Regions from separate parts of the Streptomyces coeruleofuscus genome, predicted to be linked through region 1. Evidence: riboswitches for the same ligand, from Rfam matches in the RefSeq annotation. Region 1 holds a riboswitch; each other region holds the start of a gene.
What was found. A riboswitch is a leader RNA that binds a small molecule or an ion and turns the genes downstream of it on or off. The one in region 1 is predicted to bind cobalamin.
Positions count from the first base shown of each region.

Region 2: linked by a shared signal. The riboswitch ahead of ABFX81_RS28210 (cobalamin biosynthesis protein) and the one ahead of ABFX81_RS23015 (ABC transporter substrate-binding protein) in region 1 are both predicted to bind cobalamin.
Region 3: linked by a shared signal. The riboswitch ahead of ABFX81_RS18455 (ribonucleoside-diphosphate reductase subunit alpha) and the one ahead of ABFX81_RS23015 (ABC transporter substrate-binding protein) in region 1 are both predicted to bind cobalamin.
Region 4: linked by a shared signal. The riboswitch ahead of ABFX81_RS06335 (energy-coupling factor ABC transporter permease) and the one ahead of ABFX81_RS23015 (ABC transporter substrate-binding protein) in region 1 are both predicted to bind cobalamin.

Region 1 is NZ_BAAASE010000005.1:789,180-796,641, forward strand. Features, by position in the region: gene ABFX81_RS22990 (histidine phosphatase family protein) at 1-533, opposite strand, end outside; partial or broken gene ABFX81_RS22995 (hypothetical protein) at 530-871, opposite strand; partial or broken gene ABFX81_RS23000 (hypothetical protein) at 1,241-1,615, opposite strand; gene ABFX81_RS23005 (ABC transporter ATP-binding protein) at 1,792-2,571, opposite strand; gene ABFX81_RS23010 (iron chelate uptake ABC transporter family permease subunit) at 2,586-3,599, opposite strand; gene ABFX81_RS23015 (ABC transporter substrate-binding protein) at 3,596-4,612, opposite strand; cobalamin riboswitch at 4,696-4,856, opposite strand; gene ABFX81_RS23020 (CoA-binding protein) at 4,964-5,392, shown strand; gene ABFX81_RS23025 (amino acid permease) at 5,527-7,131, shown strand; gene ABFX81_RS23030 (4-hydroxybenzoate 3-monooxygenase) at 7,170-7,462, shown strand, end outside.
Region 2 is NZ_BAAASE010000007.1:417,804-425,265, forward strand. Features, by position in the region: gene cobN (cobaltochelatase subunit CobN) at 1-3,237, opposite strand, end outside; gene ABFX81_RS28205 (cobyric acid synthase) at 3,234-4,745, opposite strand; gene ABFX81_RS28210 (cobalamin biosynthesis protein) at 4,742-5,683, opposite strand; cobalamin riboswitch at 5,785-5,924, opposite strand; gene ABFX81_RS28215 (hypothetical protein) at 6,054-6,275, opposite strand; gene ABFX81_RS28220 (inorganic phosphate transporter) at 6,310-7,462, opposite strand, start outside.
Region 3 is NZ_BAAASE010000004.1:681,085-688,546, forward strand. Features, by position in the region: gene ABFX81_RS18455 (ribonucleoside-diphosphate reductase subunit alpha) at 1-2,306, opposite strand, end outside; cobalamin riboswitch at 2,428-2,552, opposite strand; gene mctP (monocarboxylate uptake permease MctP) at 2,738-4,366, opposite strand; gene ABFX81_RS18465 (DUF3311 domain-containing protein) at 4,363-4,629, opposite strand; gene ABFX81_RS18470 (GntR family transcriptional regulator) at 4,772-5,536, opposite strand; gene ABFX81_RS18475 (extracellular solute-binding protein) at 5,845-7,128, shown strand; gene ABFX81_RS18480 (ABC transporter permease subunit) at 7,200-7,462, shown strand, end outside.
Region 4 is NZ_BAAASE010000001.1:1,445,881-1,453,342, reverse strand. Features, by position in the region: gene ABFX81_RS06345 (MDR family MFS transporter) at 1-901, shown strand, start outside; gene ABFX81_RS06340 (serine/threonine-protein kinase) at 1,175-2,620, shown strand; cobalamin riboswitch at 2,711-2,895, shown strand; gene ABFX81_RS06335 (energy-coupling factor ABC transporter permease) at 2,926-3,627, shown strand; gene ABFX81_RS06330 (energy-coupling factor ABC transporter substrate-binding protein) at 3,624-3,992, shown strand; gene cbiQ (cobalt ECF transporter T component CbiQ) at 3,998-4,747, shown strand; gene ABFX81_RS06320 (ATP-binding cassette domain-containing protein) at 4,744-5,607, shown strand; gene ABFX81_RS06315 (amidinotransferase) at 5,929-7,056, opposite strand; gene ABFX81_RS06310 (maleylpyruvate isomerase N-terminal domain-containing protein) at 7,242-7,462, shown strand, end outside.

The DNA.
Region 1 (7,462 bases):
GCGCCCCGGGGCACGGTCAGGGAGGTGAGCAGCGCGGTGCCGGGCGTGAGGGCCCGCCAGGTCGTGCCGTACCAGGACAGTACAGCGATGGCCGACGTCGGGAACTTCGTCCGGACCCGCTCCAGGCTGTCGTCGAGGCCGTCACCGGCGAGCGCGAGAACCAGTTCCTCCAGGCCAGGGTTGTGCCCGATCAGCAGCAGCGTCTCCACCTCGGCCGACACCTCGTGCACGACGGTCAGCAGACCGGCGGGGCTCGCGGCGTACAGGCGCCGGTCGTACCGGACCGGCGGGGGCGTGTCCCACTCGGCTGCGGCCAGCTCCCAGGTCCGGCGGGCGCGTACGGCGGTGGAGCACAGCGCGAGGTCCGGCAGGCAGTCGGCCTCGGCCAGGGCCTGCCCGGCCGCGGGGGCGTCCCGGCGGCCGCGCGGGGCGAGCGGGCGCTCGTGGTCGGCGACGTCCAGGGGCCAGGCGGACTTGGCGTGCCGCAGCACGACCAGTCGGCGCGGCGGGCCCGCTCCGGTGCGCTCGATCATGACGGGGCTCCCAGGTCGCGGGTGAGTTCGAGGCCGAGCAGCCGGTCGGCGTAGGCGTATGTCTCGAAACGGGCCCCGTCCGGCAGCTCCGGCTCGTTCTCCACCCGCCGCAGTTCGTCGAGCACCCGGGGCACGTCCAGATCGTCCTCCCAGGCCTCGCGCAACCGCCCGCGCACCTCGTCGGGGACGGGGCGCGAGGGACTTCGGGCCCAGCGGGCGACCGCGCCGCGCCAGCGGGCGAGGGTGGCGCCGGCCTCCTCCAGGGCGGCCTCCTCCAGCCGGACGGGGGCGTGGTGGTGCCGGGTGAGCAGCGCGAGGCGCAGGACGGTGGGGTCGGCACCGCCCAGCGTGCCGGATGCCATCGGCCGGCCGTTCGACGGATCCGACGCCGATGCCTGGTCGGCCCGCGGATCCTCCTCCGCCGGCCGGCCGCTCGGTGGGCTCGGCTCCGAGGACCTGTCGGCCGGCGGGCCCGGTTCCGCGGCCGCACCGACCGGCAGGCCCGAGCCCACCGGCCCACCACCTCGCAGACCCGGCTCCGCCGCTTGCCCGCTCGGCCGATCCGAGCCCACCGCCTCACCGACCGGTACCCCCGGCTCCGCCGGCCGGCCGCTCGGCCCACCCGACTCGGCGGCCCCGCCGACCGGCGGGCCCGGCTCCGCCGAAACGTCGTCCGCCGTCCCGGCGTCCCGCCGCTCCCCGCCCGACGTGCCCGGCACCGTCTCCTCCACAGGCGCGACAGCGATCCGCACCCCCTCGGGGGCCGTCCCGCCCTCGGCGGCGACATGGACGACCTGGGCCTCGCCCAGTCCGGCGCTGACGTCGGGGCTGTCCTCGAAGGGGCGGATGCCGAGGGCCGCGGCGTCCGCGCGCAGCTCCGCCTGCCGGCTCCCGCCGGTCAGCAGGGCCCAGACGGGTGTGCCGCCGATCTCCAGCGCCCGCACGAGCAGGTCCGCCACGAGCAGCACCCGCAGATTCGTCGCGTCGGAGCCGGGCGCGTGCACCTCGACACGGGTCAGGCCCCGGCGGGCCGGAGCGGCGTGGACCGGCTCGCCGGTACGGGCGTCGATGATGCGCAGCACGAGGCGAGCGTAGGCCGGGTGGGCGGACACTCGCAGGCACGTGCGGCCTTTTCCGGCCATCGTGGCGGGAACACCCCACCAATGGCGTGCCGGACGGACCATGTCACAGGGCGGAGACCGTCCATCAACGAGACACCGGTCGGTCAGGCCCCGTGGCGCGAATGCCCACGGCCCGCTCAGCCCAGCGTCCCCAGGAACCGCACATGGGGCCGCCGCTCGGGGCCTTCACAGCTGACGGCGGCCCGCACCCCGTACACCTCGGCGATGAGGTCCTCCGTCAGGACATCACCCGGAGCGCCACCCGCCACGACCCGCCCCGCGCTCAGGACGACGACCTGGTCGCAGTACATCGCCGCGAGGTTGAGGTCGTGCAGGGCGACGACGGTGGTGACCGGCAGGCCGGTGACCAGGGCGAGCAGGTCGAGCTGGTGGTGGATGTCGAGGTGGTTCGTCGGCTCGTCCAGGAGGAGTTCGCGGGGTTCCTGGGCGAGCGCGCGGGCGATCTGCACCCGTTGGCGTTCGCCGCCCGAGAGGGTGTGCCAGGGCTGGTCGGCGCGGTCGGCGAGGCCGGTGCGCTCCAGGGCGCCGCGCACCGCGCGCTCGTCGTCCGGCGACGCCGGCGTCCAGGCCCGGCGGTGCGGCACGCGGCCCAGCCGTACGACGTCGGCGACCGTCAATTCGACCTGTGTGTCGGCCTGCTGCTCGACCACGGCGAGGCGGCGGGCGACCGTACGCCGGGGCAGGTCGCCCAGTGGAGTGCCGTCGAGGGTGACGACTCCGGCGGTCGGTGTGAGCAACCCGGCCAGCAGCCGCAGCAGCGTGGACTTGCCGGAGCCGTTGGGGCCGAGGACGCCGACGGTGGAGCCGGTCTCCGGCGCGAGGACGACCCCGTCGAGGACGAGGCGGCCGCCGGCCCGGCGGCCGACCCGCTCGGCCCGCAGCCCGGCACCGCTCACCGCCGCCTCCCCGCTCACCGCCCCCTCCGTGTCCGGTACAGCACCGCCACGAACGCCGGCACCCCGATCAGCGACGTCACGACTCCCACCGGCACCTCCTGCGGATCCAGGACCGTACGGGCGAGCGTGTCCACCCACACCAGGAACACCGCACCGGCGAGTGCGGTGACCGGAAGCAGCCGGACGTGACCGGGACCGGCCAGGGCCCGCGCGGCGTGCGGCAGGACCAGCCCGACGAAGCCGATCGCCCCGGCCGAACTGACCAGCGCGGCCGTGAGCAGGGCCGTGACGCACAGCAGCACCAGGCGGGTGCGGGCCACCGACACCCCGAGGGCGGCCGCCGCGTCCTGCCCGAAGGAGAAGGCGTCGAGGGTACGGGCGAAGGACAGGCACACCACCAGCGTCACGGCCAGGACGGCCAGGCACAGCCACACATCGGTCCAGCCCGCGCCGCCGAGCGAGCCGAGGAGCCAGAACAGCACGCCCCGGGTCGTCTCGGCGTCGGCGGCGGTCATCACGATGAAGGAGGTGAGCGCGGAGAAGAGCTGCATGGCGGCGACGCCCGCGAGGACGACCCGGTCGGTGGTGCCGCCGAGGGTGTGGCTGAGCAGCAGCACCAGCGCGAAGGAGACCAGGGCGCCGAGGAACGCGCCCGCGGACACCGAGACGGCACCGCCGCCCACGCCCAGGACGACGACCAGGACAGCGCCGGTGGAGGCGCCGGAGGAAACCCCGAGCACGAACGGGTCGGCGAGCGGATTGCGCAGCAGCGACTGCATCACCGCCCCGCACACGGCCAGTCCGGCCCCGCACACGGCCGCGAGCAGGGTGCGCGGCAGTCGCAGCTGCCAGACGATCCCGTCGCGGATCGGCGTCAGGTCCGAGCTGCCGAGACCCAGGTGGGCCGCGACGACGGACCAGACGTCCGCGACCCGGATGTCGGCCGGGCCGACGGTGATCGCCAGGGCCAGGGAGACCACCAGCAGCAAGGCGCCCGCGACACCGAGCGCGGGTCCGCGGACCGTCACTTCACGAGCCCGAACTCGCGCAGTCCGGCGGCGACCTTCTCCACTCCCTCGACCGTGCGGATGGTCGGGTTCATGGCCTGCCCGCTGAGCAGCACGTACCGCCTGTGCTTGACCGCGTCCATGTTCCTGGTGGCCGGGTTGGACTCCAGGAAGGCGATCTTCTTCGCGGCCGACTCGGCGGTCTGCGACTTGCGGGTGAGGTCGCCGATGACCAGGACGTCGGGGTCGCGTTCGGCGACCGTCTCCCAGTTGATCTGCGGCCACTCCTCGTGCGTGTCGTCGAAGACGTTCTTCGCGCCGAGGGCCCGCGTGATGATGCCGGGCGCTCCGCAACAGCCCGCCATGTAGGGCGACTCGGAGTTGGCGAACCAGTACAGGAGGGTGACGTCGGAGGCGTCGACGCCCCGCGTGGCCTTGGCCATGCGCCGCTGGAGGGAGGCCACGAGCTCGTCGCCCCGATCCTGCACGCCGAACACGGTGGCCAGGTCGCGTACTTCGCCGTAGACGGTGTCGATGCCCAGCGCCTTGGCGCGCGCGCCGTCGCCGCCCCCGGAGTTGTCCTTGCCGGCGCAGTCCGACGGGGAGACGTACGTGGGCACGCCGAGCTTCTCGAACTGCTCGCGGGTGGCGACGCCGCCCTTGCCGAGGGTGGAGACGAAGGAGGCGGCGACGAAGTCGGGGTCGGCGTCCAGGACCCGCTCGAAGGACGGGTTGTTGTCGGAGATGCGCGGCACCTTCGCGTTGGCCTTCGCCAGCCCCTTCATCACGGGGTCGGTCCAGGTGGCCGTGCCCGCGAGGCGGTCGGCGAGGCCGAGGGAGAGCAGGATCTCGGTGGTGCCCTGGTTGAGGGAGACGGCGTGCTGCGGCGCGGCCTCGACGCGCACCTCGTGGCCGCAGTTGCCGAGGGTGACGGCGGCCTTCGTGGCGGTGGCCTTGGAGTCGCCGCAGCCGGCCAGGAGCAGGGAGCCGGCCGCGAGCAGGACGGCGGCACGAGCGGGTCGGGCGAGGGGCACGGGAACCAGTCCTCAGTCGTCGAGGGCTCGATCGCGGAGCCCGGTCGTACGGTGCTCCCCCGCCGCGGACCGCCGCGAGGGCCGCCAGCAGGTCTTCGGACTCGGGTTCGTCCGGTACGGGGCGCCTTCCCGGACGTCACACACGCCGTCCAGTGGCCGAGGCCCCGCCCGTCCCCCTCACCGCTGCGCGTCAGTTCCGGATTCGCACCGGATTCCCTGACCCACGTACATGGGTTCGACTGGCCCCGGCAAGCTATCACGGAGGGCGCCGGGGAATCACCGCGCACCCCGCGCCGTTGTAGAGGCAGCAGTTCGACAGCAGTTCTTCCGTGACTTTCGAGGAGGCCGCCGGTGTACGGCGACGAGGCAACGGTCCGCAGGATCCTCACCGAGCTCGGCGACACCTGGGCCGTGGTGGGCCTGTCGTCGAACGAGCAGCGCGCGGCGTACGGCGTCGCCGCCGTGCTCCAGCGCTACGGCAAGCGCGTCGTGCCCGTGCATCCGAAGGCGGAGACGGTGCACGGCGAGCAGGGGTACGCCAGTCTGGCGGACATCCCCTTCGACGTGGACGTCGTGGACGTGTTCGTGAACAGCGATCTCGCCGGAGCGGTCGCGGACGAGGCGGTCGCCAAGGGCGCGAAGGCGGTCTGGTTCCAGCTCGGCGTCATCGACGAGGCGGCGTACGACCGGACCCGCGCCGCGGGACTGGAGATGGTGATGGACCGCTGCCCGGCGATCGAGATCCCACGACTTCCTCATCGCCGCGTACAGAATTCCTGAAGCGATTTCCAGGAAACACCCGCGCCCGGTCAAGGCTGCACAACTCGTCTTCTACCGCTGGATATTCGATTCCTAATCTGAGGCCTCTTGCTCGCCGAACTCCTCGAGTTCATTTATGAGAGGCCCCTGAATTCATGGTAAGAGACGGCCTCCGCCGGGACGTAGGACTGATCGGCCTCATGTGGGCGTCGGTCGGCTCCATCATCGGCTCCGGCTGGTTGTACGGTGCCGAGAAGGCAGTCGTGGCGGCCGGCCCCGCGGCGATCCTGTCCTGGCTGATCGGCGCGGTCGCGATCGTGCTGCTGGCACTGGTGCACGCGGAACTCGGCGGCATGTTCCCGGTCGCGGGCGGCACGGCGCGCTATCCGCACTACGCGTTCGGCGGTCTCGCCGGCATGTCCTTCGGCTGGTTCTCCTGGCTCCAGGCGGCGACCGTGGCCCCGATCGAGGTCGAGGCCATGATCGGCTACGCCGGGCACTGGCACTGGGCGCAGGGCTTCCAGCACGCCGGGGACGGGACGCTGACGACGAGCGGGTTCGTCGTCGCCGTGGTCCTCATGGCCGTGTTCGTCGTCGTCAACTTCCTCGGCGTGCGGATCCTGGCGCACACCAACAGCGCCGCCACCTGGTGGAAGGTGGCCGTGCCGCTGGCCGCGATCTTCATCATCGCGGCCGGAAACTTCCACCCGGGCAACTTCACCGAGCACGGCTTCGCGCCGTTCGGCGCCCACGGCGTGCTGAGCGCCGTGAGTTCCAGCGGCATCATCTTCGCCCTGCTGGGCTTCGAGCAGGCGATCCAGCTCGCGGGCGAGAGCCGCGACCCGGCCCGTGACCTGCCCCGCGCGACGCTCGGCTCGGTCGCCATCGGAGCCGCGATCTACGTCCTGCTCCAGATCGTCTTCATCGCCGCCCTGCCGCTGACCGCCTTCGCGCACGGCTGGTCCAAGCTCGACTACCCCGGCCTCAGCGGCCCTTGGGCCGGACTGGCCACCCTGCTGGGGCTCGGCTGGCTGAGCGTGGTGCTGTACCTGGACGCGGTCGTCTCCCCCGGCGGCACCGGCCTGATCTACACCACCGCCACCTCCCGCGTCTCCTACGGTCTGGCCCGCAACGGCTACGCGCCGAAGATCTTCACGCGCACCGACGCGCGCGGCGTGCCCTGGTTCGGGCTGATCGTCTCCTTCGTGACCGGCGTGGTCTGCTTCCTGCCGTTCCCGAGCTGGCAGCAGCTGGTCGGCTTCATCACCTCGGCGAGCGTGCTGATGTACGCGGGCGCCCCGCTGGCGTACGGCGTCTTCGCCGACCGCCTGCCGCACCGCGAGCGGCCCTACCGCCTGCCCGGCGGGAACGTCGTCTCCCCGCTGTCGTTCGTGGTGGCCGACCTCATCATCTACTGGTCGACCTGGGACACGCTGTGGCGGCTCGGGGTGGCCATCGTCCTCGGTTACGTCCTGCTCGGCGGATACGCCTGGTACGCCACCCGCAAGGGCCTGCCCGACGCACCCCGGCTCGACTGGAGGGCCGCCCGGTGGCTGCCCGTCTACCTGCTGGGCATGGGCGTCATCTCCTGGCAGGGCGGCTTCGGCGGTCAGGGACACATCGCGTTGTGGTGGGACATCGCGGTCGTCACGGTGTTCTCCCTGGCGATCTACTACTGGGCCCGGGCGTCGGCGTCCCGCCCGGAGGAGATCGAGCGGAGCATCGGGGAGGTGGCCGTCACCGGGACGCCCGCCCACTGACACCGGCCAGTCGTGGCCGGCGCCTCCATAATGAGCGCATGACCCAGGCCTCTCCGCCCCCGAACTCCGGTGCCCCGCAACGCTTTCCGGTCGTCGTCGTGGGCGCCGGTCCGGCGGGGCTGACCGTCGGGAACATCCTGCGGGCCGGGTCCGTGGACTGCCTGGTGCTGGAGACGGAGACCCGGGAGTTCATCGAGCAGCGGCCCCGGGCCGGAGTCATCGAGGAATGGGCCGTTCGGGGCCTGGAGAAGCGGGGCCTCGCCCGGAACCTGCTGGACCGCGCGGAGTTGCACACCGCGTGCGAGTTCCGCTTCGGCGGCGAGCGGTACCG
Region 2 (7,462 bases), on a different contig from region 1:
CTCGGGGCTCGCGCCCGTCAGATGGCGGACCATGGCGACCATGCCGCCGTGGTACTGGAAGTAGTCGTCGGCGTCGACGAGGTCGTGCTCACGTGTGTCGACGTTCTTCGCGGCGACCGCGATCCGCCGGAACGCCGTCTCCATGTCCCCGCGCGCGGCCCGTCCGTCGAGCCCCCGCCCGTAGGCGTAGCCGCCCCACACCGCGTACACCTCGGCGAGGTCCGCGTCGGAGCGCCAGTTGCGGGCGTCGATCAGCGGCAGCAGACCGGCCCCGTACGCCCCCGGCTTGGAGCCGAAGATCCGGGCGGTCGCCCGGCGCCGGTCGCCGTGCTCGGCGGTGTCCTCGTCGGCGTGCGCCCGGACGTAGTTCTGCCCGGCGGGCTCGTCCAGCCCGGCGACCTTGCGGACGGCGTCGTCGATCAGCCCCACCACGTGCGGGAACGCGTCCCGGAAGAAACCCGAGATGCGGACCGTCACGTCGATGCGCGGCCGGCCGAGCTCCTCCGGGGGGATCACCTCGAACCCGGTCACCCGGCGCGAGGCGTCGTCCCACACCGGCCGGCAGCCCAGCAGCGCCAGGATCTCGGCGATGTCGTCGCCCTGGGTGCGCATCGCCGAGGTGCCCCACACCGTCAGGCCTACGGACTTCGGGTACTCACCCGTGTCGGTCAGATACCGCTGCACCAGCGAGTCCGCGAGCGACTGCCCGACCTCCCAGCTCAGCCGGGACGGGATCGCCTTCGGGTCGACGGAGTAGAAGTTGCGTCCCGTCGGCAGGACGTTGACCAGGCCGCGGGTCGGCGAACCGGAGGGACCCGCGGGGACGTAACCGCCGTCCAGGGCCCGCAGGATGTGCCCGATCTCGTCGGTGGTCCTGGCCAGCCGCGGCACGACCTCGGTGCAGGCGAACTCCAGCACCGCCACGGCGTCGGCGACGTCCCTGCCGAGCACCTCCCGGACCAGCGCCGGGACCTCGGCGACCGCCCAGCCGCGCTCCTCCATGCCCTGCGCGATCCGCCGGCACAGCTGCTCCAGCAGGTCGATCGCGTCGGCGGCGGTGCGGGCCGGTCCCGCCACCAGGCCCGTCAGCCCCGCCGGCACCTTCACCGGAGCGCCCGGCTCGGCCAGCAGATCCTTCTCCACCAGCCCGAAGTGCTCCGCCAGTGCCGCCCTGAGCCCCGGCAGCGCGTCGGCCTGCCCGCCCCACACCTGCGAGGCGCGCAGCACCGCCAGCACGAGGTTGACGCGCGGTTCACCGACCGGGCCGCCGCCCAGGATGTGCAGGCCGTCCCGGATCTGCACGTCCTTGATCTCGCACAGATAGCCGTCGATGTGCATGACGAACTCGTCGAACGCCTCGTCGTCCGGCTGCTCGTCGACATGCAGGTCGTGGTGCAGCTCGGCGGCCTTGACGAGGGTCCAGATCTGCGCGCGCACGGCCGGGGCCTTCGCCGGGTCCAGGTCGGAGACGAGCGCGTACTCGTCCAGGAGCTGCTCCAGCTTGGCCAGGTCGCCGTAGGTGTCGGCACGGGCCATCGGCGGCACCAGGTGGTCGACGACCGTGGCGTGCCCGCGCCGCTTGGCCTGGGTGCCCTCTCCCGGGTCGTTGACGATGAACGGGTAGATCAGCGGCAGCTCCCCGAGCACGGCGTCCGGGGCGCACCCGCCGCTGAGCCCGAGGCCCTTGCCGGGCAGCCACTCCAGGGTGCCGTGCTTGCCCATGTGCACGATCGCGTCGGCGCCGAAACTGTTCTCCAGCCAGCGGTAGGCCGCCAGGTAGTGGTGGGACGGCGGCATGTCCGGGTCGTGGTAGATCGCGATCGGGTTCTCCCCGAAGCCGCGCGGCGGCTGGATCATCACCACGACGTTCCCGAACTGCAGCGACGCCAGCACGATGTCGTCCCCGTCGACGTAGAGGCTGCCCGGCGGCTCGCCCCACGCCTCGGTCATGGCGTCCCTCAGCTCCGGGTCGAGTTTCTCGAACCAGGCCCGGTAGTCCGCCAGCGGCACCCGCGCGGGCGCGGCGGCCAACTGCTCGTCCGTCAGCCACTCCACGTCGTGCCCGCCGGCCGCGATGAGCCGGTGGATCAGCTCGTCACCGCCCTCGGGGTACTCGGTGAGGCCGTACCCGGCGTCCCTGAGGGCGTCCAACACCCGTACCGCCGAGGCCGGGGTGTCCAGCCCGACGGCGTTGCCGACCCGGGAGTGCTTGGTCGGGTACGCGGTGAAGACCAGCGCGAGGCGCTTGTCGGCGTTCGCCTTGTGCCTCAACCGCGCGTGCCGTACGGCGATCCCGGCGACCCGTGCGGCCCGCTCCGGGTCGGCGACGTACACGGGCACGTCGTCCGCGCCTTGCTCCTTGAAGGAGAACGGCACGGTGATCAGCCGCCCGTCGAACTCCGGGATCGCCACCTGCATCGCGGCGTCCATGGGGGACAGGGCGGCGTCGGAGGCCTCCCAGGCGCGCCGCGAGGACGTCAGGCACAGCCCTTGCAGCACGGGGATGTTCAGTTCGGCGAGGGCGCCGATGTCCCAGGACTCCTCGTCACCGCCCGCCGAGGCCTGCGAGGCGTGGGCGCCGCCGGCGGCGAGGACGGTGGCGACGAGGGCGTCCGCCCGCCCGAGGATCTCGTACAGCCCCGCGTCGGCCCCGCGCAGCGAACCGCAGTACACGGGAAGCGCGTTGGCGCCCCGTGCCTCGATCGCGTCGCACAGGGTGTCCACGAAGGCGGTGTTGCCGCTCAGTTCGTGCGCCCGGTAGAAGAGCACGCCGACGGTCGGCCGGCCCCCGGCCCGGGCGCGCTCGCCCCGGACGCCGTACTCCGGCATCCGCTGCGGCGCGGCGAAGCCCTCGCCCGTGAGCAGCACGGTGTCGGACAGGAACCGCGCCAGCTCGGTGAGGTTGGCCGGCCCGCCCTCCACGAGGTACTTCAGCGCCTCCGCCACGACACCGGCGGGCACCGACGACTCGGCCATCAGCTCCGCGTCGGGCACCGCCTCTCCGCCCAGCAGCACGGTCGGGACGCCGGACGCCTTCAGCGCGGCGAGCCCGTCCTCCCAGGCCCGCTTGCCGCCGAGCAGCCGCACGACGGCGATGTCCGCGCCGTCGAGGAGTGCAGGAAGCTCCTCCTGGACGTCCACACGGGTCGGGTTGCCGATCCGGTACGAGGCTCCGGCGGCGGCCCGGGCCGCCAGCAGGTCCGTGTCGGCGGTCGACAACAACAACACAGTGCTCATGCGGGCGCTCCCGGTGGAATGAAGGGCAGTCCTCGCGGCGCGCCCGACTCGATGAGCCGCCACAGCGCGTCCGTGTCCGCGTGCTGTTCGATCAGGTCGCCGAGCCGGTCGAGCTGCTCCTCGCGCAGCGCGGCGAACGAGGTGTCCGGCGCCGGTACGAAGCGGCGCCCCGCGGCGGCCGCCACCTCGCGCAGGAAGGCCCGCCGGAACCCGTCCGACTCCAGCGAGCCGTGCCAGTGCGTGCCCCAGGTCTGGCCGACCCGGCAGCCGTCCAAGAAGGAGGCCCCTCCGGTGACGTCGGCGACGCCGTGATGGATCTCGTAGCCCTCGACGCGCTCCCCGAGGGCCTCGCCCGCAGGCCGCGTGAGGGTCTTCTCGCGGGCGAACCGCACCCGCACGGGCAGGATCCCGAGGCCCTCGACATGACCCCGGCGGCTCTCCACGTCGTCCTCGATGTGCTCGCCGAGGATCTGGAAGCCGCCGCATATCCCGAGGACGGGCCGCTGCTCGGCGGCCCTGCGCACGAGCGCGCCGGCCAGCCCGCGCTCCCGCAGCCACTCCAGCGCACGGACCGTCCCCCGGGTCCCGGGCACGATGACGAGGTCGGCGTCGGCGAGTTCCTCCGGCCGGTCCACGAACCGCACCACGACACCCGGTTCGGCGGCCAGCGCGTCCACGTCCGTGAAGTTGGACATCAGCGGAACGGCGCACACGGCGACGCGCAGCACGTCCTCGCCGACCGGCGGGGCCACGACGGACTCCCGGACCGTCCCCCGCAGGGAGACGCGCAGCCCGTCCTCCTCGTCGATCCCCAGCCCGTGCCGGAAGGGCAGAACGCCGTACGTACGCCGCCCGGTGAGCCCCTCGAGCATGTCGAGGCCCGGCTCCAGCAGGGACACGTCCCCCCGGAACTTGTTCACGAGGAACCCGGCGACGCACTCCTGGTCCTCGGGCGACAGCAGCGCGACGGTCCCGAAGAACGAGGCGAAGACACCGCCCCGGTCGATGTCGCCGACGACGAGCACGGGGAGCCCGGCGTTGCGGGCGATCCCCATGTTGACGATGTCGGTCCGCCGCAGATTGATCTCGGCGGGACTGCCCGCCCCCTCACAGATCACCGCGTCATACGTGCCCCGCAACTGCTCCAGGCAGTCCAGCACGGTCCCGAGCAGCTTCTGCTGCCGTCCGCCGTGGTACCCGCGTGCGCTGAGCTCCCCGACCGGCTTGCCCAGCAGCACGACCTGACTGCTCCGCTCGCCACCGGGCTTGAGCAGCACCGGGTTCATCAGCGCGGTCGGCTCGACGCGGCAGGCCTGCGCCTGCATGGCCTGCGCCCGCCCGATCTCGGCGCCTTCCTTCGTCACGAAGGAGTTGAGGGACATGTTCTGCGCCTTGAACGGCGCGACCTTGACGCCCTGCCGCACCAGCCACCGGCAGATCCCGGCGGTCACGACGCTCTTGCCCGCGTCGGAGGTGGTACCGGCGACGAGAAGCCCACCGCCCGTCATGACGTACGCCCTTTCACGATGTGGCGCGCGGCGACACAGACGCCGAGCGCGAGCCAGCCGACACGCCTGGACAGCCGTACGGCCCGTTCGATGTCCCGGGTGCCGACACCGCGCCCCGCCCCGTTGAGCACGGGCCGGTGCTCGACGCGCCCGCCGTACGACAAGGTGCCGCCCAGCCGCACCCCGAGCGCCCCCGCGAACGAGGCTTCGACGGGCCCGGCGTTGGGGCTCGGATGCTTGCCGGCATCGGCCCGCCAGGCTCGTACGGCTCCCCGTGGGTCGTCCCCGGCCAGGGTCGCGAGCACGGCGGTCAGCCGGGCCCCCGGCCAGCCCGCGAGATCGTCCAGCCGCGCGGAGGCCCACCCGTAGCGCCGGTACCGGGCCGACTTGTGCCCGACCATGGCGTCGAGGGTGTTGACGGCCCGGAAGCCGAGGAGCCCCGGCACACCGCCGGCGGCCCCCCACACGAGCGCCCCCACGACCGCGTCGGAGGTGTTCTCGGCGACGGACTCGACCACGGCCCGGGCGATCCCGTCGGCGTCGAGCGCCTGCGGATCCCGCCCGCACAGGTGCGGCAGCCGCGCCCGGGCCCCGTCGACGTCCCCCGCCTCCAGGGCACGCCCGATGGCCCGCGCCTCCCGTGCGAGCGAAGTCCCCCCGACCACGGCCCAGGTGGCGGCGCCGGTCAGCGCGACGGAGGCGACGGCGGAGTCACGCGCGGCACGCGCGGCGACGCCCCCGAGCGCGACGGCTCCTCCGGCGCACACCACGGTGTGCAGCGCGCCCCACCCCCGGTGGTCCCGCCACAACACCCGTTCCACGGCGCCCGCGGCCCGCCCGAACACGGCGACCGGATGCCCCCGGCGAGGATCGCCGAGCAGCAGGTCACCGATCAGACCGGCGGCGGCGCCGTACGCGAAGACGCGACCGGCACCCATGGGCTCAGCCGGTCACAGGAGCGGGCAGGGGTGGGGTGCTGAACCTCGATCGGCAGCCGCGCATGGCGATATGTCCTCACTCAGGGTGTCCACGCCCTGGTTCGACTAGACCGGCGGTGAGAGTTCCTGGCTCCCGGGGATCGCTACCCCGGTGACAGTGGCGGGACCGCGCCGGACTTCCACCGGCTTCCTCTCCTGCCGCCGTTACTGGCCCCGGCAGTCCACCACGGCCGGGAACAGCCGTCAACTTGCCGTTGACCTGCGAGGGGAGACTGTGGAGAAGCCCACACCGCCCCCTGCCACACGACGACCGGGCGGGACAGGACCGAAGTCCTGTCCCGCCCGGCGGGAACCTCGTGCGGACAGGCCGTCAGGCCACGATCAGATAGATCCCGTATCCCACAGCCGCCGCGCACGCGGCGAAGCACGCGTACGCGCCGGTGACCGCGAGGCCCGCGGATCCGCCCTGGGCCACCGCCCGTTCGCGGCGGGACAGGCCGGTGATGCCGAGGGTGAACAGGGCCACCAGGGCCACGGTGACCACGAGGCTGACACCGAAGACGGAGCCGAGGGCCGCCCAGTCGATCTTCATATCGGAGACTCTTCCTTGTTACCGGTCGGCGGGGTCAGACGGTGGTGGTCGTCGAGGGCGTCCGCTCGGCGGCGGCCTGGGCCGGGAACGACGGCACCGGGTCCTCCGTCGCCGTGCCGGCCGGCGGCGGCGTCACCGCGGCCATCGCCGTGGTCACCACACCGGCCGGCTCCGCCTCGTCGGTGTCGTTGACGTTGGTGTGGTCGACGACCTCACGCCGCGAGATCTTCCAGATCGCCGCGCTGGAGGCGACGAGGAAGACGGCCACCACCGCGGTACCCCAGCTGCCGAAGCCCGTGACGTACTCGGCGAGCGCGGCCACCAGGGCCGCCGCCGGCAGCGTCAGACCCCACGCGACGAACATCCGCGTCGCCGTCGACCAGCGGACGACGCCGCCCTTGCGGCCGAGGCCCGCGCCCATCACGGAGCCCGACACGGAGTGGGTCGTGGAGAGCGAGAAGCCGAGGTGCGAGGAGGCCAGGATGACCGTGGCCGCGCTGGTCTGGGCGGCGAAGCCCTGCTGCGGCCGGAGGTCGGTCAGGCCCTTGCCCATGGTGCGGATGATGCGCCAGCCGCCGAGGTACGTGCCGAGCGCGATGGCGATACCCGCCGACAGGATGACCCACATGGGCGGGTCGGAGTCGGGGGCGACGGCGCCGCCGGCGACCAGGGCGAGGGTGATGACACCCATCGTCTTCTGGGCGTCGTTGGTGCCGTGGGCCAGGGAGACCAGGCCCGCGGAGGCGATCTGGCCGGCGCGGTAGCCCTTCTCGGAGGCCTTGCCGTCGGCCTTCTTGCCGAGTGAGTACGTCAGCCGCGTGGCGAGCAGCGCCGCGATGCCCGCGACCAGCGGGGCGGCGATCGCCGGGATCAGCACCTTGGTGACCAGGACGTCACCGTGCACCGCGCCGACGCCCGCCGAGGCGATCGTGGCGCCGATCAGGCCGCCCATCAGGGCGTGCGAGGAACTCGACGGCAGGCCGACCAGCCAGGTCAGCAGGTTCCAGAGGATCGCGCCGACCAGGGCGGCGAAGATGACCTCGGGACGGATGCCGGACTCGTCGACGAGCCCCTTGGAGATCGTGTTGGCGACTTCCACCGACAGGAAGGCGCCGACCAGGTTGAGGACGGCGGACATGGCGACGGCGACCTTGGGCCTCATGGCACCCGTGGAAATGGTCGTCGCC
Region 3 (7,462 bases), on a different contig from region 1:
TCGGGGTCCGGGGTGGCCTGCGCGGGGACAGCGGCCTGGGCGGCGCGGGCGATGCGGGTCGCCGGGCGCGAGCGCAGGTAGTACGTCGTCTTCAGCCCGGACTTCCAGGCGTAGGCGTACATCGAGGAGAGCTTGCCGATGGTCGGCGTCTCCAGGAAGAGGTTCAGGGACTGAGACTGGTCCAGGTACGGGGTCCTGGCCGCCGCCATGTCGATCAGGCCGCGCTGCGGGATCTCCCACGCCGTGCGGTAGAGGGCGCGCACGTCCTCGGGGATCCAGGCGAAGTCCTGCACCGAGCCGTTGGCCTCGCGCAGGGCCTCGCGGCTGCGGGCGTCCCACACGCCGAGCCGCTTCAGCTCCTGCACCAGGTAGGAGTTGACCTGGAGGAACTCACCGGACAGCGTCTCGCGCTTGAACAGGTTGGACACCTGCGGCTCGATGCACTCGTACACGCCGGCGATCGAGGCGATCGTGGCCGTCGGCGCGATGGCGAGGAGCAGCGAGTTGCGCAGGCCGGTCGCGGCGATGCGCTCGCGCAGGGCGGCCCAGCGCTCCGGCCAGGTCGGTTCCACGTCGTAGTGGTCGGGGTGGAGCACGCCCTCGGCCGTACGGGTCTTCTCCCAGGCCGGCAACGGGCCGTTGCGTTCGGCGAGTTCGGCAGAGGCCTCGTAGGCGGCGAGCATGATCCGCTCGGCGATGCGGGTGGAGAGTGCCTTGGCCTCGGGCGAGTCGAAGGGCAGGCGCAGCTTGAAGAAGACGTCCTGGAGGCCCATGACTCCGAGGCCGACGGGACGCCACCTGGCGTTGGAACGGCCCGCCTGCTCGGTCGGGTAGAAGTTGATGTCCACGACCCGGTCGAGGAACGTCACGGCGGTGCGGACGGTCTCGTCCAGCCGCTCCCAGTCGATGTCCCCGCCGGCCTGGTCGACGAGCGCGCCGAGGTTGACCGACCCCAGGTTGCAGACCGCCGTCTCCCCGTCGCTGGTGACCTCCAGGATCTCCGTGCAGAGGTTGGAGGAGTGGACGACGTGGCCCGGCTCGGCGGTCTGGTTGGCGGTGCGGTTGGCGGCGTCCTTGAAGGTCATCCAGCCGTTGCCGGTCTGCGCGAGGGTGCGCATCATGCGGCCGTACAGCTCCCGGGCCGGAAGGGTCTTCTTCGCGAGACCCTTCGCCTCGGCCGCCCGGTACGCGGCGTCGAACTCCTCGCCCCACAGGTCGACCAGCTCGGGCACGTCCGAGGGGGAGAACAGCGACCACTGCGCGTCGGCGTTCACGCGCCGCATGAACTCGTCGGGCACCCAGTGCGCGAGGTTCAGGTTGTGCGTACGGCGGGCGTCCTCGCCGGTGTTGTCGCGCAGCTCCAGGAACTCCTCGATGTCGGAGTGCCAGGTCTCCAGGTAGACCGCGGCGGCGCCCTTGCGGCGGCCGCCCTGGTTCACGGCGGCGACCGAGGCGTCGAGGGTCTTCAGGAACGGCACGATGCCGTTGGAGTGGCCGTTGGTGCCGCGGATCAGCGAACCGCGCGCACGGATGCGGGAGTACGCGATGCCGATGCCGCCGGCGTGCTTCGACAGCCGCGCCACCTGGTGGTACCGGTCGTAGATCGAGTCCAGCTCGTCCTTGGGGGAGTCGAGCAGGTAGCAGGACGACATCTGGGGGTGCCGCGTGCCGGAGTTGAAGAGGGTGGGGGAGGAGGGGAGGTAGTCGAGCCGGCTCATCAGCCCATAGAGCGCGGCGACTTCGTCGGCGGAGCGGCGGGTGTCGTCCTCGGCGAGACCGGCGGCGACGCGCAGCATGAAGTGCTGGGGCGTCTCGATCACCTTGCGGGTGATCGGGTGCCGGAGCAGATAGCGGCTGTGCAGCGTGCGCAGGCCGAAGTAGCCGAAGCGGTCGTCGGCGGCCGTGTCGACCAGGGCGTCGAGGCGGGCGGCGTGGACGCGCACGAACTCGGCGGTCCGGTCGGCGATGAGGCCCTCCCGGTGCCCCACCGCGACGGACTCGGTGAAGCAGGTGACGCCCTGTGAGGCGGCCTCGGCGCGGATCCCGATCGTCAGCAGGCGCGCGGCCAGCCGGGAGTAGGCGGGGTCCTCGGAGATGAGGCCGGCGGCCGCCTCCGTCGCCAGCTCGCGCAACTCCGACTCGTCGGCCCGCGCGGACCGGCCGCGCAGCGCGGCGGCGGCGACCCGGCCGGGGTCTGCGTCGGGGAGGTCGGCGGTCAGCTCGGTCAGGGTCCGCAGCAGCGCGGCACCAGGACCGTCTTGCTCTTCTTCGGCGGCTGAGACCGGATCGGCTGGCGCGATGGTCACGTGGGGCTCTCCCTCGCTCGGCACGGGGGCCTCGCAGGGCAGGGGGCAGCACGCGAGCGCACGCGGCGTCGCGTCCACCGGCCCATTCCACGAGGCCCGGACGTCAGGCACACCGGCCGGACGGCCGGGTGCGCTGTCGGCAGGTCCTCGGACTGAAGCCTGTGCGCGAACACGCACAAGTACACCGTTGCGGGACAGTTCCGGATTCGCACCGGATTCCCCTGCGGCGACAGCGAGCATGAGCATACATCTTGTGCCGGGTGGAGAAAGCACCCCTAGATGTAGTGTCGCGATGGTTTCGCAGCGTCAACTCGTAGGTGAGGAGAGTGACCCGGATCGCTGTGTCCACGGTGCGTGCGCACGACAGCGGGCCGTCGTGGTCCTTCTCACGGCGGCCCGCTGCGGGTTGTACGGTGGCTGGTCCTGGTCGCTCAGTGACTGGTCCCTGCCGTGGCAGGCGGAAGCTCCACCTGGACGCCGGGGTCGCCCGCGTCCGCCGTGTAGTCCTCCGGCTTGGTCTCGTCGATGCCCTCGGGGGCCTTCAGCGCCTTGAGGACGAAGGTCAGGACGACGGTGACGACGACGTTCAGGACGAACGCCGTGAGGCCGATGTAGCCGATCTCGCCGATGCCCGGGATCTCCTTCGACGAGCCGCCGAAGTGCTTCTGGGTCGGGGAGGCGACGCCGTACGCCGCGACCGTGCCGTAGACCATGCCGACCGCCCAGCCCGCGAGCAGCGCCCAGCGGTGGAACCAGCGGGTGAACAGGCCGCCGACCAGGGCCGGGAAGGTCTGGAGGATCCAGATGCCGCCGAGGAGCTGGAAGTTGATGGCGACCGTCTTGTCCATGGTGAGGACGAAGGCCAGCGCGCCCACCTTCACCAGCAGGGAGACCAGCTTGGAGACCTTGGTCTCCTGGGCGGGCGTGGCGTCGGGCTTGATGAAGTCCTTGTAGATGTTGCGGGTGAAGAGGTTCGCGGCCGCGATGGACATGATGGCCGCCGGGACCAGGGCGCCGATGCCGATCGCCGCGAAGGCCACGCCCGCGAACCAGTCCGGGAACATGGTCTCGAACAGCTGCGGGATCGCCAGCTGACCGTTCTGCACCTTGATCCCGGCCGCGATCGCCATGAAGCCGAGCAGCGCGAGCAGGCCCAGCATCAGCGAGTACAGCGGCAGGATCGTGGTGTTGCGGCGGATCACCTCACGGCTCTTCGAGGACAGCGTCGCCGTGATCGAGTGCGGATACATGAAGAGCGCGAGCGCGGAGCCCAGCGCCAGCGTGGCGTACGTCCACTGCCCCGCCTCCGGCGGCACCAGCGCACCGCGCGGCGCGCCCGTCGCCGGGTTGGTCTGACCGTACGCCTCGCCGGCCTTGGCGAAGATCTCGTCGAAGCCGCCCAGCTTGATCGGGATGTAGATGATCGCCACCGCGATGACGATGTAGATCAGGGTGTCCTTCACGAACGCGATCAGCGCCGGCGCCCGCAGACCCGAGGAGTACGTGTACGCCGCCAGCACACCGAAGGCGATCAGCAGCGGCAGGTCCTTGATGAACCAGTTGGTGTTCTCGCCGCCGCCGACGCCCATCACGTCCAGCACGGCCTGGATGCCGACCAGTTGGAGCGCGATGTACGGCATCGTCGCGAGGATGCCGGTGAGGGCCACGGCCAGCGAGAGGCCCTTGGAGCCGAATCGGCCGCGCACGAAGTCGGACGTCGTCACGTACCCGTGCTTGTGCGAGACCGACCACAGGCGGGGGAGGAACGTGAAGATCAGCGGGTACACCAGGATGGTGTACGGCACGGCGAAGAAGCCGGCCGCTCCCGCCGCGTAGATCGCCGCGGGGACGGCGACGAAGGTGTACGCCGTGTACAGGTCGCCGCCGAGCAGGAACCAGGTGACCCAGGTGCCGAACGACCGGCCGCCCAGGCCCCATTCGTCGAGGCTGTGCTCGTTCTCGGCCTTGCGCCAGCGCGCGGCGAGGAAGCCCATGACCGTGACGAGCAGGAAGAAGAAGATGAAGACGGCGAGTGCGACGCCGTTCACGCCGTCCTTCACTCCGACGCACCGCCCTTCGCGGCAGAACGGGCGCGCTGGTCACGCTGCCACAACGTGTAGGCGATCATCGTCAGCACGGTGGAGATCAGGACCCATGCCATCTGGTACCAGTAGAAGAACGGGATCCCGATGAAGGCCGGGTCGGTCTTGGCGTACGAGCCGACCCACAACATGGCCACGAAGGGCGCTATCAGGCAGAGAGCGATGACGACGCGCATCGGCGTCACCGTCGCCCCTCTGCCGGCTTCTGGGGCTTGCGACATCAGGCGGCTCCGTCCCCTCAGTGATCACCTGTGCAATGCGCAGGCAATCTAGGTCAGGGTGCGGCGGGAACGGAACCCCTCGTCCGCAATGCGGTACCCAAAAGAAACCGAGCTCAGCAGCGGTCGCACCACCCCGAGCGCCTTACTCCTGAGGCCGCTTCAGACGCGCCACGAACTTGTACCGGTCTCCGCGGTACACCGACCGCACCCACTCCACCGGCTGTCCGTCCCGGTCCAGTGAGTGACGGGAGAGCATCAGCATCGGCAGGCCGACGTCCGTGCCGAGCAGGCCGGCCTCGCGCGGGGTGGCCAGCGAGGTCTCGATGGTCTCCTCGGCCTCCGCGAGATGGACGTCGTAGACCTCCGCGAGCGCGGTGTAGAGGGACGTGTACTTCACCAGGGACCGGCGCAGGGCCGGGAAGCGCTTCGCGCTCAGGTGGGTGGTCTCGATGGCCATCGGCTCGCCGTTTGCCATGCGCAGCCGCTCGATGCGCAGCACCCGCCCGCCGGCCGTGATGTCGAGCAGCCCGGCGAGGCGGTCGTCGGCGGTGATGTAGCCGATGTCCAGGAGCTGCGAGGTGGGTTCGAGGCCCTGGGCGCGCATGTCCTCGGTGTAGGAGGTCAGTTGCAGCGCCTGCGAGACCTTCGGTTTGGCGACGAAAGTGCCCTTGCCCTGGATGCGCTCCAGCCGGCCCTCGACGACCAGCTCCTGGAGCGCCTGGCGCACGGTCGTGCGCGAGGTGTCGAACTCCGCCGCCAGTGTGCGCTCGGGCGGGACCGGCGTGCCGGGCGCCTGGGTCTCGGTCATGTCGAGCAGGTGCTTCTTCAGGCGGTAGTACTTGGGCACGCGTGCGGTACGGACGGGTGCCCCGCTCTCGTTCTCCGCACTGCTGATGTCGGTGCTCATGCTCCGCCTTCCCGGCTCCTCTGCCGACACGATCCCACTTGTATACCGTCGGCGCTGCTTTTGGTCTAGTCCACAACTCCAAGTGGTCTACCTGGAGTATGCCGTGCCCGGCTGGGTTTTCGCCGGGTTCTTACTTAAAGGTTCCTGCATATGTAGGTCGCATAACGGCTGGTCAGAGCTCATTCCGGACCCTTGACAGGCCTACAGGTCTGGTCCAAGCTCCCCCTACTGGTCTACACCATTGGTCCAGGGTCCTGGCCCCACGTTCGGGGAGCAGGGGGGTCGGTGGCATCCCTGAGGAGGGTGGCGTGAAGCGCAAGCTGATATCCGCGATCGGTATCGCGGGCATGGTGGTCTCCATCGCGGCGTGCGGGGGCGAGGGCGGCAGCGGGGGTCCGGACAAGGGCGCGGACGCCAAGGAGCTGACCGTCTGGCTCACCGTCGACGCCCAGAACAACTGGCCGGAGCTGGTGAAGGCGGCCGACGCGGCGGTGAAGAAGAAGCACCCCGGTCTCAAGATCAACCACGAGTACTACGGCTGGCCCGACAAGAACGCCAAGCTCGACGCCGTCCTCGCCACCGACAAGGTCCCCGACGTGGTCGAGATGGGCAACACCGAGATGCTCGGCTACATGGTCAAGGGCGCCTTCGCCCCCCTCGACCCCGCCGAGTTCGACGGCTCGGACGCCTGGCTGGACGGCCTCAAGGCCTCGGTGACCTACGACGGCAAGACCTACGGCGTCCCGTACTACGCCGGCGGCCGGGTCGCCAACTGGCGCAAGGACGTGGCGGCCTCGGTCGGGGTGAAGACGCCCCCGAAGACGTACAAGGAGCTCACCGCCGCCCTGAACAAGATCCAGAAGAAGCAGGGCGACAAGTTCAGCGCCTGGTACCAGCCGACCCGCGACTGGTACGCGGCCATGTCCTTCGTCTACGACGCCGGCGGCGCCATCGCCACCGAGTCGGGCGGCCAGTGGAAGGCCTCCCTCTCCTCGCCCGAGTCCCTAAAGGGCCTGAAGGAGTTCAAGAACGTCGTCGACGACTACATGCACGGCGACAAGACCAAGGACGAGTCCGACCGCTACATCGTCTACGGCCAGGGCAAGTCCGCCATGATCTTCGCCGCCGCGTGGGAGGGCGCGACCGCCGAGGACCCGAAGAACGACAAGTCCGGGAAGCTCAAGGGCAACCTCGAGAACTTCGTGATGCCCGGCCCGTCCGGCAAGAACATGCCCGTCTTCCTGGGCGGCTCCGACCTCGCCGTGCCGGTGAAGTCCGACGCGCAGGCCCTGGCTGCCGAGTGGATCAACGCGTTCACCGGCTCCTCCGGCCAGAAGGGCCTGATGGCCAAGGGCAACCTGCCCAACAACAAGACCGACCTCGCGACGCTCAAGAACGACCCGAAGACGGCCGTCCCCGCCACCGCGGCCGAGTCCAACTGGTTCGTCCCGATGGCCCCCGGCTGGGGCCAGGTCGAGAAGGCGCAGATCCTTCAGACCATGCTCCAGAGCATCGGCACCGGCAAGAAGTCGGTCGAGGCCGCCGCCGAGGAGGCGGACGCCGCGATCGACAAGGTCATCAACACGAAGTGATCTTCGCGCGGGGCTCCTGACCGGGGAGCCCCGCCGTCGTCCAGACCTGAGGGACCGCCGAGGAGCGCGCGATGAGTGCCGCAGACACCACCACCCCCGTCAAGGTGCCGCCACCGCGGCAGGCACCGCCACCTCCCGCCGCCGAGCGGCCACGGCCGAACCGGCCGTCGGGCGGGACCGCGGTCCCCTGGCTGCTGCTCGCGCCGTGCCTGCTGATCCTGGCCCTGGTCATGGGCTATCCGCTGGCCCGTCTGGTCACCCTGTCCTTCCAGAAGTTCGGGCAGTCACAGCTGTGGGGCTTCCAGCCGGCCGAGTCGGTCGGGTTCGACAACTT
Region 4 (7,462 bases), on a different contig from region 1:
CTTCGCCGCCGCCCTGTTCTCCCCCGCCGTGGAGTCCGAGGTGGCCCGCCAGGCGGTGGTCTGGGAGGAGGAAGGGCACGGCTCACGCACCCGTCTCCTGGCCCTGTTCAGCGTGGCGGGCCAGGCCGGGGCCTTCGTCGGACCGCTGCTCGGCGCGCTGCTGCTCGCCGTCGACTTCCGCACCGCATGCCTCGCCGGTGCCGCGGTGTTCGTGCTCGTCCTCGCCGGGCACCTGTGGCTGATGCCGCAGCACATCCCCGGCAGGGTCCGCGTCCGGCAGCGGGGCGGAGCGCGCCTGCTGCTGCGCAACCGCCGCTTCCTGGCGCTGTGCTGTGCGTACGGCACGTACCTGCTGGCCTACAACCAGCTGTATCTGGCCCTTCCGGACGAGGTGCAGCGCGCGACGGGCTCCCAGGCGCCGCTGTCCTGGCTGTTCGCCCTGTCCTCGGTCCTGGTGGTGTTCGCTCAGCTGCCCCTGACTCGCTGGGCGGGCGACCGGCTCGACCTGCGCCGCTCCATGACCGCCGGGCTGCTGCTGATCGCGTCCGGTTTCGCGGTGGTGGCCGCGGCGCGTCCCGCGGGCTGGACGGGTGCCGCCGGGCTGCTGCCGGCCGCGGGTTTCGTCGTGCTGCTCACCGTGGGGCAGATGCTGGTCGTGCCCGCCGCCCGCGCCTGGGTGCCCGACCTCGCCGAGGAGGGCCGGATCGGTCTCTACATGGGTGCGCTCTCGTCCGTCTCCGGCCTGATCGTCCTCGTCGGCAGCGCGGCCACCGGCTCCCTGCTCGACACCGGCCTCCCGGCCGCCGTGCCCTGGCTGGTCCTCGCGGCCGTACCCGCCCTGGCGGTGACACTGCTGCCGCGCCGCAAGGAGCGGGCGCGGGGGGCGGGCGCGACGGCCTGACGGCGCGCGGAGGCGCGGGGAGGCGCGGGGAAGGGACAGCGACGGTCCGGCCCGCGCCCGAAGGCACGGGGAAGAAGCCCGGCAACCACGCGCGCCGCACGATCACCCCGGCGGGCGGCTCCTCCGCTCCCCGGTTTCCGGGACCGTGCCGTCCCACGCCACCGCGGCGGGGAACGGTGGTCACGCGGCGCCAGTATCCTGGGTCGGCTGCGGTACCCCCCACCAACCTCCGCTCCGACGCGGGGAGTTACGGCCTGCGGCGAGGACCTTCCCATGAGCAGAGGACGAGGACGAGTGCTGCTAGCGGGCCGCTACCGGCTGGACGTTGAGATCGGGCGCGGCGGAATGGGAGAGGTCTGGCGTGCGTACGACGAGACGCTCGCCAGAGCGGTGGCCGTCAAGCTGCTGCTGCCTCAGGACACCGACGCCACGGCGGCGTCCCGGTTCCGCCTGGAGGCCCAGACGGCCGGGCGTCTCAATCACCCCAACGTGGTCGGGGTCCTGGACTTCGGCGAGTACGACAACCGGCTGTACCTGGTGATGGAGCTGGTCGAGGGCGACAGCCTCGCCCGGGTGCTGTCCGTCTCCGGCGCGCTCCCGGCCGAGCGGGTGGCGGGACTCGCCGCGCAGGCCGCCGCCGGCCTCGCCGCCGCGCACCAGCAGGGCATCGTGCACCGGGACGTCAAACCCGCCAACCTCCTGCTGGACGCGGGCGGCACGCTGAAGATCGGCGACTTCGGCATCGCGCGCTTCCTCGACGACCCGGGCGCCGCGCTCACCGCCACCGGTCAGATCGTCGGCACCGGCCTCTACCTCGCGCCCGAACGCGCCCTGGGCCAACCGGCGGGTCCCGCCTCCGACATGTACTCCCTGGGGTGCGTGCTCTACCAGCTCCTCAGCGGCCGCCCGCCGTTCCAGGCCGACACCGCCGTCGCACTCCTCCACCAGCATCTCGACAACGCCCCCGTACCGCCCCGCGAGCTCGGTGTCACCGGTCTGCCTCCGGCCTTCGAGAGCTACCTCCTCGCCCTGCTCGCCAAGCAGCCCGATGACCGGCCCACGGCGCAGCAGGCCGCCGAGTGGTTCGCCGGCGGCGCCTGGCAGGGGCGGCCCGAGCCGCTGCCGGAGGCGGCGTCCCCGGTGCCGTCCTCCGGGCCGGGACCGTACGCGGCGTCCCCTGCGCCCTCGTCCGGGCCGGGACCGTACGCGGCGGGCGACACCGGCGCCCCGGCCACGTACGCGCTGCCCACGGGTTCTCGCACGGCACCGGGCGGGCGTTCACGTCGCTCCGCACCCCGCAACGGCCTCGGCAACCACCGGAGACTGGCCGCGACGGTGGCCGCGGCGGCGCTGTTCCTCGCCGCGATGCTCGCCGGCATGATGTGGTTCTCGCCCGACAAGACCGCGACGCAGGGCACGGAACCCGACGCGTCCCCGTCCGCGAGCAGCCCGGCCGCCTCCTCGTCCCCCGACTCCGCCGACCCCCTCGCGTCCGCGCCCGCGACCGCCACGACTCCCACCGCCGGCACAGTGGCCGATGTCACCCCCTCCCCCGCGGCACCCGATACCCGGGCCCCCGCCGAACCGACGCCCGCCCCCGCGAGCCCGACGCCGGAGGCGAGCAGCGACCCGCCGGAGAAGGCGGACAAGCCCAACCAGGAACAGCCTCCGGGGTCCTGGGAGAACGGGGAGGACGATGACGACGAGGGCGACGACTGAGCCCTCCTGCGCCGGTGTGCGAGCGGTCGCCCCTTCACGCGCCCCCTCGCGCGCCCCCTCGGCTGGCTTGTCATGGCCCTTATCTCGGCATTACTGTCACCACGCCTTGGTGAACGGGAAATCCGGTGTGATGCCGGTGCGGCCCTCGCCACTGTGATCGGGAAGTCCGGCTCCGGCCCTCGCGGGCAGCCACTGGGTCCTCACGGACCCGGGAAGGCGGAGTACGGGCGGTGGGACCCGTGAGCCAGGAGACCGGCCAAGGCGCGTCAACCATCCACGAGGTGCTGGAGAGGGTCTGCTGAGCCATGCACATTGCCGAGGGTTTCCTGCCTCCGGCGCACGCGGCCGCCTGGGGTGTCGCGTCTGCGCCGTTCGTCGTCCACGGAGTCCGGTCGCTCACCCGTGAGGTGCGCGAGCACCCCGAGAGCACCCTGCTCCTCGGCGCCTCCGGCGCCTTCACGTTCGTCCTGTCCGCCCTGAAACTGCCGTCCGTCACCGGCAGCTGCTCCCACCCCACCGGTACGGGCCTGGGAGCCATCCTGTTCCGGCCGCCCGTCATGGCGGTGCTGGGCACGATCACCCTGCTCTTCCAGGCACTGCTGCTCGCGCACGGCGGTCTGACCACGCTCGGCGCCAACGTCTTCTCCATGGCGATCGTCGGGCCCTGGGCGGGATACGCGGTGTACCGGCTGCTGCGGCGCTACGGCGTGCCGCTGATGGTCGCCGTGTTCTTCGCGGCGTTCGTCGCCGACCTGTCCACCTACTGCGTCACCAGCGTGCAGCTGGCGCTCGCGTTCCCCGACCCGGGCAGCGGGTTCCTGGGCGCGCTCGGCAAGTTCGGCTCCATCTTCGCCGTCACCCAGATCCCGCTCGCGGTGAGCGAGGGGCTGCTGACGGTCCTCGTGATGCGGCTGCTGGTGCAGTCCAGCAAGGGCGAACTGACCCGGCTGGGTGTGCTCGTCGCCGGCAAGCAGGCCCGCGGCGAGACCGAGGCGGTGGCCCGATGAGCAGGAACACGAAGATCAACCTTCTGCTGCTGCTCGTCGTGGTCGCGCTCGCCGTGCTGCCGCTCGCGCTCGGTCTCGGCGACCACAAGGAGGAGCCCTTCACGGGTTCCGACGGCGAGGCCGAGACGGCGATCACCGAGATCGAGCCGGACTACGAGCCCTGGTTCTCGCCCCTGTACGAACCGCCGTCCGGTGAGATCGAGTCGGCGCTGTTCTCCCTCCAGGCGGCCCTCGGCGCCGGTGTCCTCGCCTACTACTTCGGCCTGCGCCGGGGCCGGCGGCAGGGTGAGCGGCGGGCGCGGGAGCGGGACTCCGAGAGCCCGGCGGCCGGTGCCGCCGAGAAGTCCACGGCCGAAAGGGCCTGAGCCCCGTGCTGCCGATCGACGCGGCGGCGCACAGCAGCCGCTGGCGCCGCCGCCATCCCGTGGACAAGGCCGTGCTCGGGCTGGGGCTGACCCTCCTGGCCATCTCGCTGCCGCCCTGGCCGGGCGCGGCTCTGGTGCTGCTGACCGCCCTGGTGGTGCTGGTGGGTCCGGCGGGCGTGCCCTGGCGGAGGCTGTGGCGGGCCTACCGGGTGCCGTTGGGTTTCTGCGTGACCGGAGCGTTGACGCTGCTCGTGCAGGTCGGCGGGCCGGAGGGTTTCGTGTCCCTGGCGGGCGACGGGCCGCTCCGGGCCGGGGAGTTGCTGCTGCGCACCTCGGCGGCCTCCCTTGGGGTGCTGTTGTTCGCGTTCACGACACCCATGTCCGACCTGCTGCCGCGTCTCGTCCGGGCCGGGGTGCCCGCGGCGGTCGTCGACGTAGCGCTCGTGACGTACCGCATGAGCTTCCTGCTGCTGGACTCCGTGCGCCGGGTCCGTGACGCGCAGGCCGCCCGGCTCGGGCACACCACGCGGGCCGCCGCCTGGCGTTCGCTGGGCGGCCTCGGCGCCACCGCGTTCGTCCGGGCCTTCGACCGGGCGGTCCGTCTCCAGGACGGTCTCGCCGGGCGCGGCTACGACGGCACCCTGCGCGTCCTGGTGCCCGAGGCCCGCGTCTCCGTCCGCTTCACGGCCGCCAGTTGCGTGCTCCTCGCGACGCTGGCCGTCCTCACCTCCGTACTGGAAAGGCCGCTGACATGAGCGAGCCCGCCCTCGTCGCCCTGCGGGGCGCGTCCTTCGCCTACGAGGACGGCCCGGCCGTGCTCAGCGGCCTCGACTTCGAGATCCGCGAGGGGCGCGCGCTCGCGCTGCTCGGCCGCAACGGCAGCGGCAAGACCACGCTGATGCGGCTCCTCAGCGGCGGACTGCGGCCACACGCGGGCCGGTTGACGGTCGACGGGCAGGCGGTGACGTACGACCGCAAGGGCCTGACCCGGCTGCGGACGACCGTCCAGCTGGTGGTGCAGGACCCCGACGACCAGCTCTTCGCGGCGTCCGTCGAGCAGGACGTGTCGTTCGGGCCGCTGAACCTCGGTCTGGACGACACGGAGGTACGGGCGCGGGTGGCGGAGGCGCTCGCCGCCCTGGACATCACCGCCCTGGCCGACCGGCCCACCCATCTGCTCTCCTACGGGCAGCGCAAACGCACCGCCATCGCGGGCGCGGTCGCCATGCGGCCCCGGGTCCTCGTCCTCGACGAGCCGACGGCCGGACTCGACCCCGACGGCCAGGAACGGCTCCTCACCACGCTCGACGGACTCCGTGCGGCCGGCACCACGGTGGTGATGGCCACCCACGACGTCGACCTCGCTCTGCGCTGGGCCGACGACGCGGCGCTCCTCACCCCGTCCGGAGTCCGCACCGGGCCCGCCCCCGAGGCACTGGCCCGCCCCGATCTCCTCCGGGAGGCGGGCCTGCGGCTGCCCTGGGGGGCCGCCGCGGCGGAACTCCTCCGCGCACAGGGTCTGTTGACGGGCGCGGAGCCGGGACCGCGTACGCCCACCGAACTCGCCGCCGTGGCCGCCCTCGTGGCCGAACGGCTGGGGGCGCACGGAGGCTGAAGGTCGCCCCTCCTCGTCGCCACGCGGGTGCGGGCTCGTCCCGGGGGCCGCCTCGGCCGTGGAGCGGGCGGGTGCCGTCAGCTACCCACACCCGGCCCGGGGTCGGCGCGGTCGTCGGACGACACCTCCGTGACGGCAGGCATCCGGACGGCAGTGCCGTGCACAGCAGGTGATGCAGGACGGCCCGCGGGATTCCCACGAACGGCATACCCGGCTCGCGCTCGAGGGCGGTCCCGTACGTAGGGGCCAGCCGGCCACCGTCGGGGCCGTCCTGCACACCTGCCGGCACCACGGCCACGGGAGTCAGCGACGTGACGTAGGTCAGTCGAAGTAGGACTGGAGCGAGCCGCGGCGCCGGATGTCGAGCGTCGCGCAGTGGAACGAACCGCCGAACGGCGCGTAGTGCAGCAGGTCGCACGGGATCGGCTCGAAGCCCCACTTCTCCAGGGCCCGCAGCATGCCGGTGTGGTGCCGCTCCGCGATCACCCGCCGTTCGTCGATCATGAGCACGTTCATGCTGAGCCACTTGCCGCACATCGACGTGACCTTGAGCAGGGCCTCGTCGATCGGGTCGGGCTCGGGGGCGACCAGGACGTCCCAGGAGCTCAGGATGCCGGGCAGCCGGTCGACGTCGACGTACTCGGGGTTGACCAGCACCTTTCCGGGCGCGAGCAGCACGAACGTCGTGTCGATGTGCATGGGCGCGCGGCATCGGCTCTCGATCTCGTGGATGCGGTACTCCGGCCCGAGATGGCGGCGCAGCCAGTCGATGCCCATCCGGTTGGTGACGTTGCTGCGCGTGACGAACAGGTCCCGACCGGCCCGGACGAAGTCCGCCGCGTCGAAGACGGGCTCGAAGTCGGTGAGGATGTACCTCATCGGCTCACCGTCCTTCGGGATCCGGAAGTCCGGTTCGAACAGTTCGTCCGTGAGCTGCGGCTTGGGGGCCGCCGTCCAGCGCGCGCCGCGCCGGAAGTAGTCCTTGAGGAGCGGGCGGAAGGAGTGGGTCTCGAAGTACCGGCAGGGCCAGGCCATCGGGGTTTCGATGATCTCGTCGCCGATCACGAGCATGCTGTCCCGCGGGCAGGTGTTGCAGAATCCGCGTGAGGTCCAGTCCGGGGTGCGGTAGCGGCGCCGGTGGTCGACCGCGTCCGGCCGCCTGACCGTGACGCCGAGGGACTCCAGCAGGGCGACGAAACCGTCGATCTCCTGCTGGGCCTGCTCGACGATCCTGCGCGGATACCGCAAGCCGGCGGCCAGGCCCTGCAGCCGTCCGGCCCAGGTCGGCACGTTGCAGGTCACGACCGGGTGGTCGGAGGGGATCGTCGCGCCCTCGAGGCGCCCGACGATGATCTCCTCCAGCGGATCCCACTCGGTGTGCGAGTTGACCGGCGAGACGAGAGGCTCCAGGGCCTCGTCGGTCGCGGCCGATGTCCTGGGCCTCCCCATGATGGCCATGCCCACCACCTTCGGATCGCGGAATTCGGTGATGCACCGCACTTACCAGGTTACTCAACGTGGCGTGCTGGCGCTGTGCACGTCAACAGTCGCGTTCGCTCGTATCGGCCGCGCGGGTGAGCCGGCCGTTCGCAAAGCGCTTGTCCGCCCTCGCGGCGCGGCATTACGTTGCCGATGTGGATCTCTTCTCCCGTTCCTGGACGGCGTTGCGCGCGGCGGTCGCCGACCTGTCCGACGAGGACTTCTCCCGGCCGTCCGGCTGTACCGGCTGGCTGGTGCGGGACCTGGTGTGCCATCTGGTCGTCGACGCGCAGGACGTCCTGATCACCCTCGCCACCCCCGCCGACGGGGAACCGACCCGGGACGCGCTGACCTACTGGGAGATCTCCGACACACC